3 regions of the Siccibacter colletis genome follow, and region 1 is predicted to be linked to each of the others. Evidence: predicted binding sites of a transcription regulator. Region 1 holds the regulator's gene; each other region holds the start of a gene.

Evidence for each region. The regulator Fur, encoded in region 1, represses iron uptake genes when iron is present. The targets are predictions, from matches to a motif close to ATAATAATGAGAACNACTATCAA.
Region 2: a site for Fur is predicted at 3,244-3,266, ahead of sufA (Fe-S cluster assembly scaffold SufA). Genes of this name have one in related genera too.
Region 3: a site for Fur is predicted at 2,220-2,242, ahead of ftnA (non-heme ferritin). Genes of this name have one in related genera too.

What each region holds. Positions count from the first base shown of each region.
Region 1 is NZ_CP074352.1:1,153,782-1,158,926, reverse strand. It holds gene ybfF (esterase) at 1-667, shown strand, start outside; gene ybfE (LexA regulated protein) at 797-1,078, shown strand; gene fldA (flavodoxin FldA) at 1,233-1,763, shown strand; gene fur (ferric iron uptake transcriptional regulator) at 2,059-2,511, shown strand; gene KFZ77_RS05555 (beta-N-acetylhexosaminidase) at 2,600-5,145, opposite strand, start outside.
Region 2 is NZ_CP074352.1:1,711,296-1,716,440, forward strand. It holds gene KFZ77_RS08205 (PACE efflux transporter) at 92-520, shown strand; gene KFZ77_RS08210 (anti-adapter protein iraM) at 839-1,219, shown strand; gene KFZ77_RS08215 (TfoX/Sxy family protein) at 1,397-1,756, shown strand; gene KFZ77_RS08220 (YjfB family protein) at 1,844-2,032, shown strand; partial or broken gene KFZ77_RS08225 (alpha/beta hydrolase) at 2,093-2,398, opposite strand; gene KFZ77_RS08230 (hypothetical protein) at 2,406-2,654, opposite strand; gene sufA (Fe-S cluster assembly scaffold SufA) at 3,306-3,674, shown strand; gene sufB (Fe-S cluster assembly protein SufB) at 3,683-5,145, shown strand, end outside.
Region 3 is NZ_CP074352.1:2,476,254-2,481,398, forward strand. It holds gene yecR (YecR family lipoprotein) at 1-129, shown strand, start outside; gene KFZ77_RS12010 (putative bifunctional diguanylate cyclase/phosphodiesterase) at 216-2,156, shown strand; gene ftnA (non-heme ferritin) at 2,336-2,833, shown strand; gene KFZ77_RS12020 (hypothetical protein) at 2,852-3,193, opposite strand; gene tyrP (tyrosine transporter TyrP) at 3,427-4,638, shown strand; tRNA gene KFZ77_RS12030 (tRNA-Leu) at 4,767-4,853, opposite strand; tRNA gene KFZ77_RS12035 (tRNA-Cys) at 4,867-4,940, opposite strand; tRNA gene KFZ77_RS12040 (tRNA-Gly) at 4,993-5,068, opposite strand.

The DNA.
Region 1 (5,145 bases):
CGACCTGGTGGCGGATCACGATGTGCTGTCGGTAGATATGCGAAATCATGGCCTTTCTCCGCGTGCAGACGAGATGACCTACCCGGCGATGGCGCAGGATCTGGTCGATACCCTGGACGAACAGGGGCTGGATAAGGTGACGCTGATTGGCCATTCGATGGGCGGCAAAGCGGTAATGGCCGTCAGCGCCCTCGCGCCGGAGCGCATTGCGAATCTGGTGGCGATCGACATCGCGCCGGTCAGCTACGACGTGCGCCGTCACGACGAGATTTTCGCGGCGATCAATGCGGTCACCGACGCCGGTGCGACCAGCCGAACGGCGGCAGCAGACGTGATGCGCACGCACATCGCCGAAGAGGGCGTGATCCAGTTTCTGCTGAAGTCGTTCGCCAACGGTGAATGGCGCTTCAACGTCCCTGCCCTGTGGGATCAGTATCATCACATCATCGGCTGGGAAGCTGTGCCGGCCTGGCCGCACCCGGCGCTGTTTATCCGCGGCGGAAATTCGCCTTACGTGACCGAGAGCCATCGCGAGGCGCTGCTGGCGCAGTTCCCCCAGGCGCGGGCGCACGTCATCGCCGGGGCGGGTCACTGGGTGCACGCCGAGAAGCCGCAGGCGGTGCTGCGCGCCATTCGCCGCTTCCTGAATGTTGAATTATCTGACTAAAAACAGACCGACCAGCCACTCCGGGGCGTTAACGCGTTGGCGCGCGCTACGCCCTCATGTATGATGGCGCGCTGTTAATACGCCCCGACGCACCCGGGCAGCCTGTTTCTCCTGTCTCAAATTTCTATCATGGCAAAAGAACAAACCGATCGTACGACACTTGATCTGTTCGCGCACGAGCGTCGCCCCGGTCGCCCGAAGACGAACCCCCTGACGCGTGATGAGCAGCTGCGCATCAATAAACGCAACCAGCTGAAGCGCGACAAAGTTCGCGGGCTTAAGCGCGTCGAGCTGAAACTCAACGAAGAGGCGGTAGACGCCCTCAATCAACTGGCCCAGGCGCGCGACATCAGCCGTAGCGAGCTTATCGAAGAGATGCTGCTCGCCCAGCTCAATACCCTCAAACCTTAACAACGCCCCGGCGAAAAAAGCATCGTCATGTTGCAGTCTGTGCACACCGGTATGATAGCGGTTTCCGCACTCTTCTCTGTTCTGCTATGATTGCCGTTATCTGTGGGCATTTTGCCGCTACCATACTATTTAGTTTCAAGAGGTTATTTAACTCATGGCAATCGTAGGCATTTTCTTCGGCAGCGACACCGGCAATACCGAAAATATCGCAAAAACCATTCAAAAACAGATTGGTAAAGATGTTGCTGAGGTGCATGACATTGCTAAAAGCAGCAAAGAAGATCTGGAAGCGTTCGACATCCTGCTGCTGGGCATTCCGACCTGGTACTACGGCGAAGCGCAGTGCGACTGGGATGATTTCTTCCCGACGCTTGAAGAAGTCGACTTCAACGGCAAGCTGGTAGCGCTGTTTGGCTGCGGCGACCAGGAAGATTATGCGGAATACTTCTGCGATGCGCTGGGCACCATCCGCGACATCATCGAACCGCGTGGCGCAACCATCGTCGGCCACTGGCCAACGGCGGGTTACCACTTTGAAGCGTCCAAAGGACTGGCAGATGACGATCACTTTGTTGGCCTCGCCATTGATGAAGATCGCCAGCCTGAACTGACCGCTGAGCGCGTCGAGAAATGGGTTAAACAGGTTTCTGAGGAACTGCATCTGCAGGACATCATCAACGCCTGATTTTTGAACGGCGTAAATCGCTGATTTGCGCCGTTTTGATAGATAAAACCAATAAAAATAATTGCTACAAGTTTGTAACTTTCCCATTCAACTCTGTACAATGTCCTCCTGGTTAACCGAGTGAAACCCCTATTAATTGTGGCGCCATTCCGGTTTTTAAGCACACTTTCGGATTGGTACTTGCGATTTTCATTTAACTCAGGCAGTTCTATAATGAGTCGCATTCAACACAAGATATCCGGTTATTCTGCTTCGTTTACCGGAGCGAATCGCAAAGCAACAGGACAGATTCCGCATGACTGACAACAATACCGCATTAAAGAAGGCTGGCCTGAAAGTCACGCTTCCTCGATTAAAAATCCTCGAAGTGTTACAGGGTCCAGATAACCATCATGTCAGCGCGGAAGAACTTTATAAGCGTCTGATCGACATGGGCGAAGAAATTGGTCTGGCGACCGTCTATCGCGTACTGAACCAGTTCGACGACGCCGGCATCGTAACGCGCCACAACTTCGAAGGCGGCAAGTCCGTATTCGAACTGACGCAGCAGCATCACCACGATCACCTGATCTGCCTCGACTGCGGCAAGGTTATCGAATTCAGCGATGACTCTATCGAGCAGCGCCAGCGTGAAATCGCCACCCGTCACGGCATTCGCCTGACCAACCACAGTCTCTACCTCTACGGCCACTGCGCCGAAGGCGACTGCCGCGAAGAAGATAACGCGCACGAAATCAGCGAAAAATAAGTCGCAACGAGAAAACCGGCAGATGCCGGTTTTTTTATGCCTGACGCTAAAAAAGCCAGCCCGCAGGCTGGCCTGTGGCAGATAACGCTTAGCCTTTAACGCTGTCGACGCGGCTGAAACGCTTGCCGTCCGCGCTGACGCTCCGCACCTGCACTTCCCCGCTCACCGCCGGACGCTGCTTATCATCATAGCGCTGCCAGGTTTTACCGGTGTCGAGCGAGTACTCCAGCGTCACGCCGGGCAGGCTGACGTTGGCGTCCAGCACGCCGTTAACGATACGCGCTCCCGGTACCGGCAGGCGGTACTGCACGCCCGCTTTATCGAGCTTCGCCAGCTCGCGGCTGCCCACCAGACTGGCAAATCGCACCCAGTCATTGTGCAGCGCTTTTACATCCACCTGATGCGTCTCGCCGCCCTTATACTCACGCCCCTGCTGATAGTCCTGCTCCCAGCTGGCGCGATGCCAGGCACGTTCTGCCACCGCGATCAGACGGGGATAGATCATGTACTCCATCTGCTGGTCGGTGCGCACCACTTCGCTCCACAGCTGCGCAGAGAGGCCATACGCGCCAGGCCAGGGTTTATCGGATTTCGCCGTGAACGCATTGCCGTCGCGATCCACAGAGGTTTCCGCGTTTTGCGGCAGGTTGTCCGGGGCGAAACTGAAGATTTTACGTTCATCGCTGAAACGCGTGCCCCAGTAATAGCCGCTCTCCTGCGGATGCACCTCATTCGGGAAATCAAGGTAGACGTAATCCGGATTAGAAATCACCACCCGGAAGCCTTTGTTCGCCCAGACGCTGGCGCTGTCGAAGCCGCCCCAGTAGAGCGTATCCCAGAAGTTAACGTTCACCGCTTTGGTGGCGAAAGCGCTGGCATCTCTGGCGTCTTTCAACCCATCCTGCCAGGCCTGCATCGCCTCAATACCGTGGGCATTAACCAGCTTGCTCACCTCGACGCCAAAATAGCTGGAGAGATGATCCACATCGGCCACGTTGCCGGCTTTCACCATCGCCTGACAGGCGGCAGATTTCGCCCAGGGTTTGTCCTGTTTGCTCTGGTCGATAATGCCCTTGCCGGCTTCCGGCTTCGCCTGGTCGGTGTAACCGGTACCGAGGTAGATATTTTTCGCTTCGTCGCCGCCGAAATGCCAGGTGGTTAGCGGCTGACCTGCCTCGCGGTGCATCTGCTGCATTTCGCCGATCACCTTATCGACGAAGCGGCGCGACGCATCGAGGCACGGATTGAGATACCCGGTGCGGTTGTAGTACTGCACGCCGGTGGTGTTGGAGGTGTCGGTGGGATCGAGCAGGCGGAATTCACTGGCCGCTTTTTCATCCCCTGCCTTCATCAACCGATCGTAGCGCGCTTCCATCGCGATAGTCGCCGCGCGTGCATGGGCTGGCATATCGATCTCCGGGATCACCTCAATGTGACGCGCGGCGGCGAATTTCACGATCTCTATGTAGTCCGCTCGGGTAAAGAACCCGCTGCCGTTGTTATTGCTGTCGGGGCCGGAGCCAAGCTGCGGCAGCAGACAGGTTTTCTCACTCGGATCGTGACAGCGCTTGCTGCCGATGTCGGTCAGTTCCGGCAGGCCGGGGATCTCAATGCGCCAGCCTTCATCATCGCTAAGGTGGAAGTGGAATTTATTCAGCTTGTACGCCGCCATCTGGTCGAGCAGGCGCAGTACCGCCGCTTTCGTGTGGAAATTGCGCCCGACATCAAGATGAATCCCCCGGTACGCAAAGCGTGGCGCATCGCTGGCTTCCAGCGCGGCGATTTTTTGTTCTCCGCTTGCAGGGATCAGGGACAGCAGCGACTGCACGCCGTAGAACGCCCCCGCCTCGTCAAGACCGGTAATCACGGCCTCATTTTTATCGATGGTCAACCGGTACGCCCCTGGCACTGCCGCCGCACCGCTAAACGCGGCTTTATCAATCTGCGCGCGCACCGGATATGCCCCGCCGGTATTGACGCCAAGCTGGCTGAAGCGCTGCATCAGTGCCTGCTGGCTGTTCGCTTTCAGCGCCGTAAGGTCAGGCTTCACGCCGCCGCTGAGATCGATATCCTGGCCCTGCACTTTGACCTGCTGCGGGGTCGGCACAATCTGGCCGCGCAGCGCTGGCGCGTTGAGCATCTTCACATCGCTGTTTTTCTCAAAGCGCGCCTCGGCGGTCATCAGGATATTGTTATCCTCCGCCGTGCGTTTCCACTGCTCGCCGAGCGGCGTGACAAACTGGGTCAGATCTTCGGTATCGGTACTGGCAATGGTTTTCGGCGAAGCGCCGTCGGCGGTCACGTACCAGCGTGGCAGCACGTCAGTGACAAACAGCTGCCAGTACTCATTAACAATCGGGATCTCAACCTTCTCCCCGGCCGGAAAGCCGGTGAAGGCGTCGGTCGGCTCAAGCTTGTGCAGATCGCCCATCACGTGGGTGACTTTAAACTGCGGATTATCGACGCGCAGGATCTGACGAATGCTGTGGAACCAGATGACCCAGTCTTTACTGGTCACCGCATCGCCGTGGTTGGTCAGCGCGATCACCGCTTTGTTGCACGACGCCCAGTCTGCACCAAGCTGCGCGCAGTCCACACCGTGCAGCGCCGCCTGATTATCCTTGACGGCATAAT
Region 2 (5,145 bases), 560 kb from region 1:
TACGACCGTATGTTAATTTTCCTCAGCACCGGCCCGGTAGAATACATGGTATCGCGATGGACTGGCTTCGTTATCGCGAAAGAGGATATTTATGTTCAGTTTACAACCCGTTACTCGCAGGATCACCTACGTTGTTATTTTCGAACTGATTGCCGTCATGCTGTCATCTATGATCCTTTCAGGAATGAGCGATCGACAGGTAACCGATTCGCTTCCTGTCGCCGTGGGCGTTTCGCTGATTGCTGTCGTCTGGAACTATGTTTACAACACGCTGTTTGAATCATGGGAGCGGAAAAAGGGCATTACAAACAGGAGCGTGACGCTGAGAGTGGCTCACACAGTGCTGTTTGAAGCCGGCTTTATCGTGCTCGCCGTGCCCTTGTTTATGTGGTGGTACCATGTCTCGTTCGTTACGGCATTTATGATGGAACTGGGGATCCTGGTTTTCTTCCTGGTGTACACCTTTGTATTTACCTGGCTGTTCGACAAGATCGTTCCCACCGCCGCCTCGCAACACTGATTCGCCCAGCCCCGCGCTGTCGATTCCCGGCAGCGCCACTTCACTGCTACTACCGCCCTTCCAGCTGCCTGAATCTGCGCCTGTCTAACACCTGTGGCGCGATAGCGGGCTGAGGGCAAATATCTCTCGCTCGTGTATCCCATAAGGATTGTAAGTTTTTTTGTAGAAATCTCATTTTGTTCTAGCCTTTTTTTACATCGCGAATTTTGTGGGTGCAGGTGACCCTCTTTTCCCGCAAATATTCAGGGTAAAAACGCATCAAGGGCGAGGGCATGGGGACATGCCACCCGCCTGCATGACATACCATCGTGGAGCAATATGGACTGGAAGATCGTAGATTCACTGGCAAGCCCGGACACCGGGACCATCTTTACCGTGGCCCAGACCGCAAAGGCATTCAAATATGTTTTGTGGTTTCGCGGCGATTACTTTTTACGGCAGGGGCAGACCATCACTACCCATGACAGCGGTTTATATGTGGATGGTAAACCTCAGGAACTGAACGTGATACATGCTTCGCCGTTTAACGCCCGGATGTGGCAAAACCTGCTGGCCATGACGGATTGTCCGGGTAACAAAGGTGAGATTCACAGTGAATGCCCGCGCGGAAAACGGTGCCTGTTTGCGCTCTGCCCCTGGGGTATGAAGTCGTATATTCCTGAAGTTAAGAATCAAGACCAAAATAAGGCAGAAGTTTAGCTTTGTGGGATTAAGGTTGATTGTTAAGTGTCTGAATGTTAATTAGTAATTATCACTAATACTTAATTTTCAAGATTATTTAAGTGGGTAATTTGGCCTTAAAGCTTATAGCGTCATTCTTTCATGCGCGGTGATGTGGAGGCATTATGCGTCTGAATACGTTCAGGAGCATAGCCGATGAAAGTTTCCCATGAACTGGCCCACTATCTTATCGATCAGCTCAGCCCGACAGGTCGCTTCAGCGCCCGGGCAATGTTTGGCTGTACCGCGCTGTTTCTTGATGGCCTGATGGTGCTGCTGATTACCCGGCAGGGTGAGATCTATGTAAAGACTGACGCTACCAGTCAGCATCGCTTTGCTGAGGCGGGCTGCCAGCCGTTTACTTATACCCGGCGCGGGCCGTCCGGCGTCAGAGAAGTGGCGCTGTCGTTTTCGCAGCTGCCGGAAGGGGTGGTTGAAGAACAGGATGAGCTTATCAACTGGGTGAAAACTGGTATCGATGCAGCGCGCCGGGCGACGGCAGGGGATCGCTTATGATTTGCCCGATGCTGCCGATACTATCCTGAGGCGTCATCACGCGCCGGCATCCGTTCCCGCTAACCTCGTATCACACAGGAGAACATCATGGACGCAGCGAACATCGCTTCCCTTGCAACCAGCCTCGATAGCATGCAGCTTAATAATCAGGTGAGCACGTTAGTACTGAAGAAAGCACTGGATAATCAGCAGAGTGTGGCATCCGGTATCCTCGATGCCATTCCTCAGCTGCCCGCCAACCCGGCCATCGGCCGGAACATCAATACCACCGCCTGAACCAGCAGCCAACGCAAAAAAGCCACCGTGCGGTGGCTTTTAATGGCTCAGGATCCGATGTTATTTCAGGCTGGTTTCAAAGAACTGCCCGAAGCGGGTAAACGGAATTTTACCGGCGACGTTATCGTACAGGTCAACGTGGTTGGCCCCCGGAACAATCACCAGCGCTTTCTGTTTACTGCCGACGGCGTTAAAGGCATCTTCCGCAAAATAGCGCGAGTGCGCTTTTTCACCCGTCACGACCAGCGTCGGGATAGTAATCTCACTGGCATAGCTGAGCAGCGGCATATTCATAAACGACAGCGGCATTGTCGCGTTCCACGCACCCGTGGAGTTAACAGAGCGCGCATGGAAACCGCGCGGCATGCCGGCATTAATGCTGGCTTTTGCTGTCCCGCAGGTAGTCGCGAAGCGTATCGTGGAGCGCCTGATTATCGTCTTTATCAAGCCCACGGTTCTGGTATTCCGTAGCCAGTTTGATAATCACATCATCAAAATGCCCCTTGAGATTGATGTTGTTGATACCCACCTGTACCTGCATAAGTTCACGCAGCACTCTGGTTTCGATGGTTAAGCGGTGTACGGTCAGTTCCAGCTGCTTGATCCTGTCTTCAACGGACATAGAGAGATTCCCTTTGTGATGTGTAATCCATTAGATTTTTCGTACAATTTTTCCCGGACGTCAACTCTGCATTGCCATTAATCGTGGTATGAAACCCTGGCGCGCGGCGGCAATACTCAAATCGGGCTAATGATTGAATGCTGACCCAGCCCGGTGAGAACCGCAGAGAGGGATAAAGGTTATTTTGCCGGGGCGGGGTATAATTAATAATGCACTGCGGCGTCAGCGCGTCGTCAAAGGCGTGCCGGGTTAAAAGGCTGCTGAATGTGTCTTAATGCCGATAAACGAAGCCGGAGCCACAAAAAGTAAGGTTATGTGCAGGGCAGACTGCCGCCGCCCGCTAACCGTGCTTCAGGAATGCGAGCACATCAGCGCACACATTTCTTTGAACCCTATCTTATAAATAGGTATTATCTATACAACTTATTAACATAATCCGCTGTGGCATCAGGTATAATACATTTATCTTGCACATCAGCAGGTTATCCCGTTTTACGCATAGCCGATCGTCTTTTTAACAGCGTCTATGCTTAATACACGCGCCTGAAAAACGATTTTTTGCTAATAACCCTCATCCGCAGAGGTTGAAGTGATAATTATTATCACTAACATGGCGTTATCGCTTTCTGGCTTAAAACATGAGGTGCACCTATGGAAACGTCAGCAGGAACTTTTGATCCCAACCAACCGGGCTGGCAGGGGCTACATCTGACCCCTGAAGCCGCAGCGCATATCCGAGACCTGGCGGAGCAGCAGTCAGGTTTCCTCGGCGTGCGTCTGGGTATTAAGCAGACCGGCTGTGCCGGCTTTGGCTACGTGCTGGAAACGGTCACCGAGCCGCGCGAAGACGATCTGCTGTTCGAGCGCGACGGCGCGCGCCTGTGGGTGCCAGCCGACGCCATGCCGTTTATCGACGGAACCGAAGTCGATTACGTACGCGAAGGGCTGAACCAGATATTTAAATTTAATAACCCGAAAGCGCAGCACGAGTGCGGCTGCGGCGAAAGCTTTGGGGTATAGGCGGTAATATGTCTCGTAACACTGAAACGACCGATGATGTGCAGACCTGGACCGGGCCTCTGAACTATAAAGAGGGCTTCTTCACTCAGGTGCGAACCGAAGAGTTTGCCAAAGGCATTAATGAAGACGTGGTGCGCGCCATCTCTGCGCGCCGCAATGAGCCGGAGTGGATGCTGGAGTTCCGTCTCAACGCCTTCCGCGCGTGGCTGCAGATGGAAGAGCCGCACTGGCTGAAAGCCCACTACGACAAGCTCGACTATCAGGACTACAGCTATTACTCCGCGCCGTCCTGCGGCAGCTGCGACGATACCTGCGCGTCCCAGCCGGGTGCGGTGCAGCAGTCCGGGGAAAATGCCTGGCTGACACAGGAAGTCGAAGAAGCGTTCAACCAGCTCGGCGTGCCGGTACGTGAAGGGCGCGAAGTTGCGGTGGATGCCATCTTCGACTCCGTTTCGGTGGCGACGACCTACCGCGAGAAGCTGGGCGAGCAGGGCATTATCTTCTGCTCCTTTGGCGAGGCGATCCACGATCATCCGGAGCTGGTGAAGCAGTATCTCGGCACCGTGGTGCCGTCGAACGATAACTTCTTTGCCGCCCTGAACGCGGCGGTGGCGTCTGACGGCACCTTTATTTACATCCCGAAAGGGGTGCGCTGCCCGATGGAACTGTCTACCTATTTCCGCATCAACGCGGAAAAAACCGGTCAGTTTGAACGCACGATCCTGATTGCCGATGAAGGCAGCTACGTCAGCTACATCGAAGGCTGCTCTGCGCCGGTGCGCGACAGCTACCAGCTGCACGCCGCGGTGGTGGAAGTTATCATCCATAAAGACGCAGAAGTGAAGTACTCGACGGTACAGAACTGGTTCCCGGGTGACAACAACACCGGCGGCATCCTGAACTTCGTGACCAAGCGCGCGCTGTGCGAAGGCGAAAACAGCAAGATGTCCTGGACCCAGTCGGAAACCGGTTCGGCCATCACCTGGAAGTACCCGAGCTGCGTGCTGCGCGGTGACAACTCTATCGGTGAGTTCTTCTCCGTGGCGCTGACCGCCGGGCACCAGCAGGCGGATACCGGCACCAAGATGATCCACATCGGCAAGAACACCAAATCGACCATTATTTCGAAAGGGATCTCTGCCGGGCACAGCCAGAACAGCTACCGCGGGCTGGTGAAAATCATGCCGAGCGCCACTAACGCGCGTAACTTCACCCAGTGCGACTCCATGCTCATCGGCCCGGACAGCGGGGCGCATACCTTCCCGTACGTCGAGTGCCGCAACAACAGTGCCCAGCTTGAGCATGAAGCCACTACCTCGCGCATCGGGGAAGACCAGCTGTTCTACTGCCTGCAGCGCGGCATCAGCGAAGATGACGCCATCTCAATGATCGTTAACGGCTTCTGTAAAGACGTTTTCTCCGAACTGCCACTGGAATTTGCCGTGGAAGCACAAAAATTATTAGCCATCAG
Region 3 (5,145 bases), 1.3 Mb from region 1:
TATGGTAACCCTATCACCACTTGCAGCGTGGTCAGCGGAACACAATGCCTGGCGAAAAGCGTCGTGCTGGAATATCAGTGCCGCGGCATCGCTATCAACACCACCACGGCAGCATCACACTGGTATTAATCCAGGGGCGGGCGGCGTTTCGCCAGCCTGCCGGAAGGGAACGGCCTGATACGGGCTGATAACGCGGGTGTTACTGTGGATCTAGCATGAGCGAAAAACGCGAGCGACAGCAGCTGTACCGAAGCGAGGGGATTAAGCTCCTCTATAGCAATGCGCTGCCCGGCATTATTATCACTTTTATCGCGGCCACCATGCTGACGTTTACCTTTATTGATAACGGCCAGCGTGACGGGAAACTGCTCTGGTGGGGAACACTCTGCACCGTGCTGGTGTGGCGGCTGATCGACACCCTGCTCTGGCAGCGCTGCTCCGACAAGCGTAAACACGAACGCGGGTTCTACCTGCGTTTTACCGTCGGGTGCCTGCTTACCGCGGTGCTGTGGAGCAGCTATTTCTGCCTGTTCGAACGCCACTTCACGGTAGAAGAGTTCACCGCAACGGTGGTCATACTCTCTGCCATGGTGGGCGGTGCGGCGAATGTGCTGTCGGGCAATGTTATTCTCGCTTCACTCTATACGTTAATCGTGCTGCTTCCCTGGTCGATCATCCTGATAGAGTCCCCGCTCGACTACAAACGCAGTCTCGGCTTTCTTGGACTGTTCTTCACCGCGACCATGATCTTCTCAGCCATCCGCTCGGCGACGTACATCAAACAGGCCATAGCGCTGAAGTATAAAAACCAGCGGCTGGTGGATCGCATGGAAGACACCATCCGGGAGCGCACCCAGAAAATCTATGAGATCTCCTACAAGGACGCCCTGACCGGCCTCTCCAACCGCGTGGCGTTTCAGACCGAAGCCGAGGAGTTGATTTATCAGTATAAACGCGGTGAAATCCCCGGCTTCAGCCTGTTCTTTATCGACCTCGACGGCTTTAAGTCCATCAATGACGCCCTCGGCCACGACGTCGGCGATCGGGTGCTGCTGGCATTCAGTAATCGCCTGGCCGCCTTTCAGGATAACGGCACGCTGTTGTGCCGCTGGGGCGGAGATGAGTTTATCTATTGCACACCGCAGGTTGACCACGGCACGCTGCGTAATCTTGCCGCCCAGATGGTGAAAAGCTTCAGCCAGCCGTTCTATCTGCGTGAACAGGAGATCACCCTGAGCGCGACGATAGGTATCGCTATCTGCCCGGAGCATAGCACCAACCTGACGCGTCTCATCCAGATTGCCGACATCGCGATGTATGCCCTGAAGGGCAAGCAGCCTGAGCGGGTACTGTTTTATAACCACCAGCTGGAAGAGAACCTGCGCAGCAAAGTGCTGTTGCAGGAGGCGCTGAATAATGCCCTCGCCCGCCATGAGCTGCGTCTGGTCTTCCAGCCGATCGTTGATGCTGAAACCTTTGCCATTCGCAGTTTTGAAGCGCTACTGCGCTGGAAGCGCGGAACACAGATCATCGAACCGTCAGTGTTTATTCCCATCGCCGAGCGCAGCGGGCAGATCGTTAATATTGGCTATTGGGTACTGGAAGAGGCGTGTAAAACCCTCGCGCATGTTCCGAACGATGACACGTCAATTGCGGTTAACGTTTCGATTGTGCAGTTCCAGGATCAGCAGTTCGTGGCGAAAATAAGCCGGCTGCTGGAGACCTATCATATTAATCCCGGTCGCCTGCACATTGAGGTGACGGAATCGTTGTTTCACTCTGGCCAGAGCGATCTGACGGAAAAAATCATCTGGCTGCAGCGTAAGGGAATTAAAATATCGATTGATGATTTCGGTACCGGCTATTCCAGCCTGTCGGTCATTCAAAATTTAAATATCGACTTTGTGAAAATTGACCGTAGCTTTATTCAGAAAATTGAGGATAAAGGACTGGCCATTGTCGAGGCGGTAATGAATATGTCGCACTCGCTCAATTTCCGCATTATTGCCGAAGGCGTGGAGAGCGAGGAGCAGGCGCGCCTGCTGCAGCGCTGCGGCATTCACTACATGCAGGGCTTCCTGTTCAGCCAGCCGGTGGAGATGGTTGATGTCTTCCGGCTGGCCGGCAAAACCATTCCCCTCCCGCAGGCCTCGTAACGTCGTACTGCTGCGTATTAAATAAGAATGAATAACATTCGCTTATTTTAATTATGCGCAGCAATACGAGTTATTCCCATTCGTATTATTAATAATAAATTATTTTATTTAACCTTTTGCAAATAAATAAACTGCAAATTATAGTGTCGCGAAACAACACTATTACCTGCGGAGTTATTATGCTGAAAGCGGACATGATCGAAAAATTAAATGAACAGATGAACCTGGAATTATTCTCATCTCTGCTTTATCAGCAGATGAGCGCCTGGTGCAGCTATCACAGCTTTGAAGGTGCCGCTGCGTTCCTGCGTCGTCATGCGCAGGAAGAGATGACCCACATGCAGCGCCTGTTTGATTACCTGACCGACACCGGCAGCCTGCCGCGCATCAATGCCATCGCGTCGCCGTTTGCCGAATACGCTTCTCTGGATGCGCTGTTTACCGCCACCTACGAGCATGAGCAGCTGATCACCCGCCAGATTAATGAACTGGCTCACGCCGCGATGATCTCCCAGGATTATCCGACCTTCAATTTCCTGCAGTGGTATGTGGCTGAGCAGCACGAAGAAGAGAAGCTGTTCAAGTCGGTGCTGGATAAACTCAGCCTCGTGGGTAAGAGCGGCGAAGCGCTGTACTTTATCGACAAAGAGCTGGCGACGCTCGACGCGCAGAACTGATCCCGCAAACGTACCGTTTTACATACAGCCCGCACAGCTGGTACAGCGCCAGTCGTGCGGGTTAATGGCCCGAAAGAACCAGCGGTAGTTCGCCGTCTCCAGAGGAATGGCGTTATCGCAGAAGAAATCCGTTAGCCATTCAACGTTCTCAATAATCCACTCATCCTCTTCCAGCCCGTCGCGGTAGGTTTCGTCTTCGGGATCGATGATGGAATAGATCCCGTTAGTCGCCATATCTTTCTCGCGGCGCGGTTCAGGAAGCTCAAGCGCTCTGCCCTGCCAGCTGATGTTCCAGTGCCCATGACACAACAGGTTTCCGCTCCGACTCCACGACGCCTGAAAAGGATTCTCGCTCGTCATCTCAACCTCTTTTTATTCCTTATGAATTTTTTTTAAGGTACGCCCGATTGTTGCCGAAAAATATTGTCCTTATGAAGTAGAGGGTTGCCTGAATGTTCACGGACATTTGCCCTGGCGCAACCATCTGTAAAGATAACGAAACGCCTATGTAATGGCTGTTTGACGGCATGGCGCTTTTGCCTTACTCTGCGCCGCAGATATGGTTAGCGTGTGGTTTGATTACAGAGGAATACGTGAAGAACAGAACGTTAGGGAGTGTTTTCATCGTCGCCGGTACCACCATTGGCGCAGGAATGCTGGCAATGCCGCTGGCGGCAGCAGGCGTCGGGTTCGGTATGACGCTGCTGCTGTTAACCGGCCTGTGGGCCGTGATGTGCTACACCGCTCTGCTGCTGGTCGAAGTGTATCAGCATGAGCCGGCAGACACAGGGCTGGCAACGCTGTCGCGTCGCTATCTGGGCAGACCGGGGCAGTGGCTGGCAGGCTTCAGTATGCTGTTTTTGATGTATGCCCTTACCGCGGCCTACATCAGCGGTGCCGGCGAGCTGCTGTCAGCCAGCCTTGAGAGCGGGCTGGGGCTGCATATTCCCCCTGCGGCTGGCGTGCTGCTGTTCACTCTCATCGGCGGCGGCATTGTCTGCGTTGGTACCCACAGCGTGGATTTCTTCAACCGCATCCTGTTCAGCGCCAAAATCGTGTTGCTGATCGTTATGCTGGTATTGATGATGCCGCATGTTCACAGCGCCAACCTGATTACCATGCCGGTGGAGAAAGGACTGGTGCTGTCGGCTATCCCGGTGATTTTCACCTCGTTTGGCTTTCACGGCAGCGTCCCCAGTATCGTCAGCTATATGCAGGGCGATGTGAAAAAGCTGCGCACCATCTTTGTCACCGGCAGCGCCATCCCGCTGGTTGCTTATATCTTCTGGCAACTGGCGACCCTCGGTGCCATTCCGTCCGATACTTTTGTCGGTCTGCTGGCGGCGAAAAGCGGCCTGAACGGCCTGCTGCAGGCCGTGCGCGATGTGGTGGCGACACCGCACGTGGAGCTGGCGGTGCATCTGTTTGCCGACGTGGCGCTGGCGACGTCGTTTCTGGGGGTGACGCTGGGGCTGTTCGATTACCTGAGCGATATGTTTGCTCGTAAGCGTAATCTGAGTGGACGTCTGCAGACCGGAGCCATCACCTTCCTGCCGCCGCTGGCCTTTGCGCTGTTTTATCCGCAGGGCTTTGTTATGGCGCTGGGCTACGCGGGGGTAGCGCTGGCGGTGCTGGCACTGATCCTGCCGTCGCTGCTGGTGTGGCAGAGCCGCAAGCACCACCCGGATTCCCGCTGGCGCGTGGCTGGCGGCAAGCCGGTGCTGACGCTGATTTTTATCTGTGGTCTGGGGATTGTGCTGATACAGGCGCTGATGAGTAGCGGGATGCTGAAGCAAGTGGGATAAATCGACCGGCCTGAGGGCCGGTTTTTTTACAGGGTAAAGCGTTATTTCCCGATCGACAGGCAATAAAAAACCACCCGAAGGTGGTTTGCACGACACTGCTTATTGCTTTGATTATTCTTTATTTCCCATGGTGCCCGGAGCGAGACTTGAACTCGCACAGCGCGAACGCCGAGGGATTTTAAATCCCTTGTGTCTACCGATTCCACCATCCGGGCTCGGGAAGAAAAGTGGAGGCGCGTTCCGGAGTCGAACCGGACTAGGCGGATTTGCAATCCGCTACATAACCGCTTTGTTAACGCGCCGTAAACTTTTGGCCTTTGCAGGCGATACCAGCTGAAGGCTGATATCAAAATCTGGAGCGGGAAACGAGACTCGAACTCGCGACCCCGACCTTGGCAAGGTCGTGCTCTACCAACTGAGCTATTCCCGCATCATCAAACTTTTCACTAATTGTTTGATTTTGTTATCTTACCGCAAACTGTGCTGCCGTTCGATGCGTTGCATTCT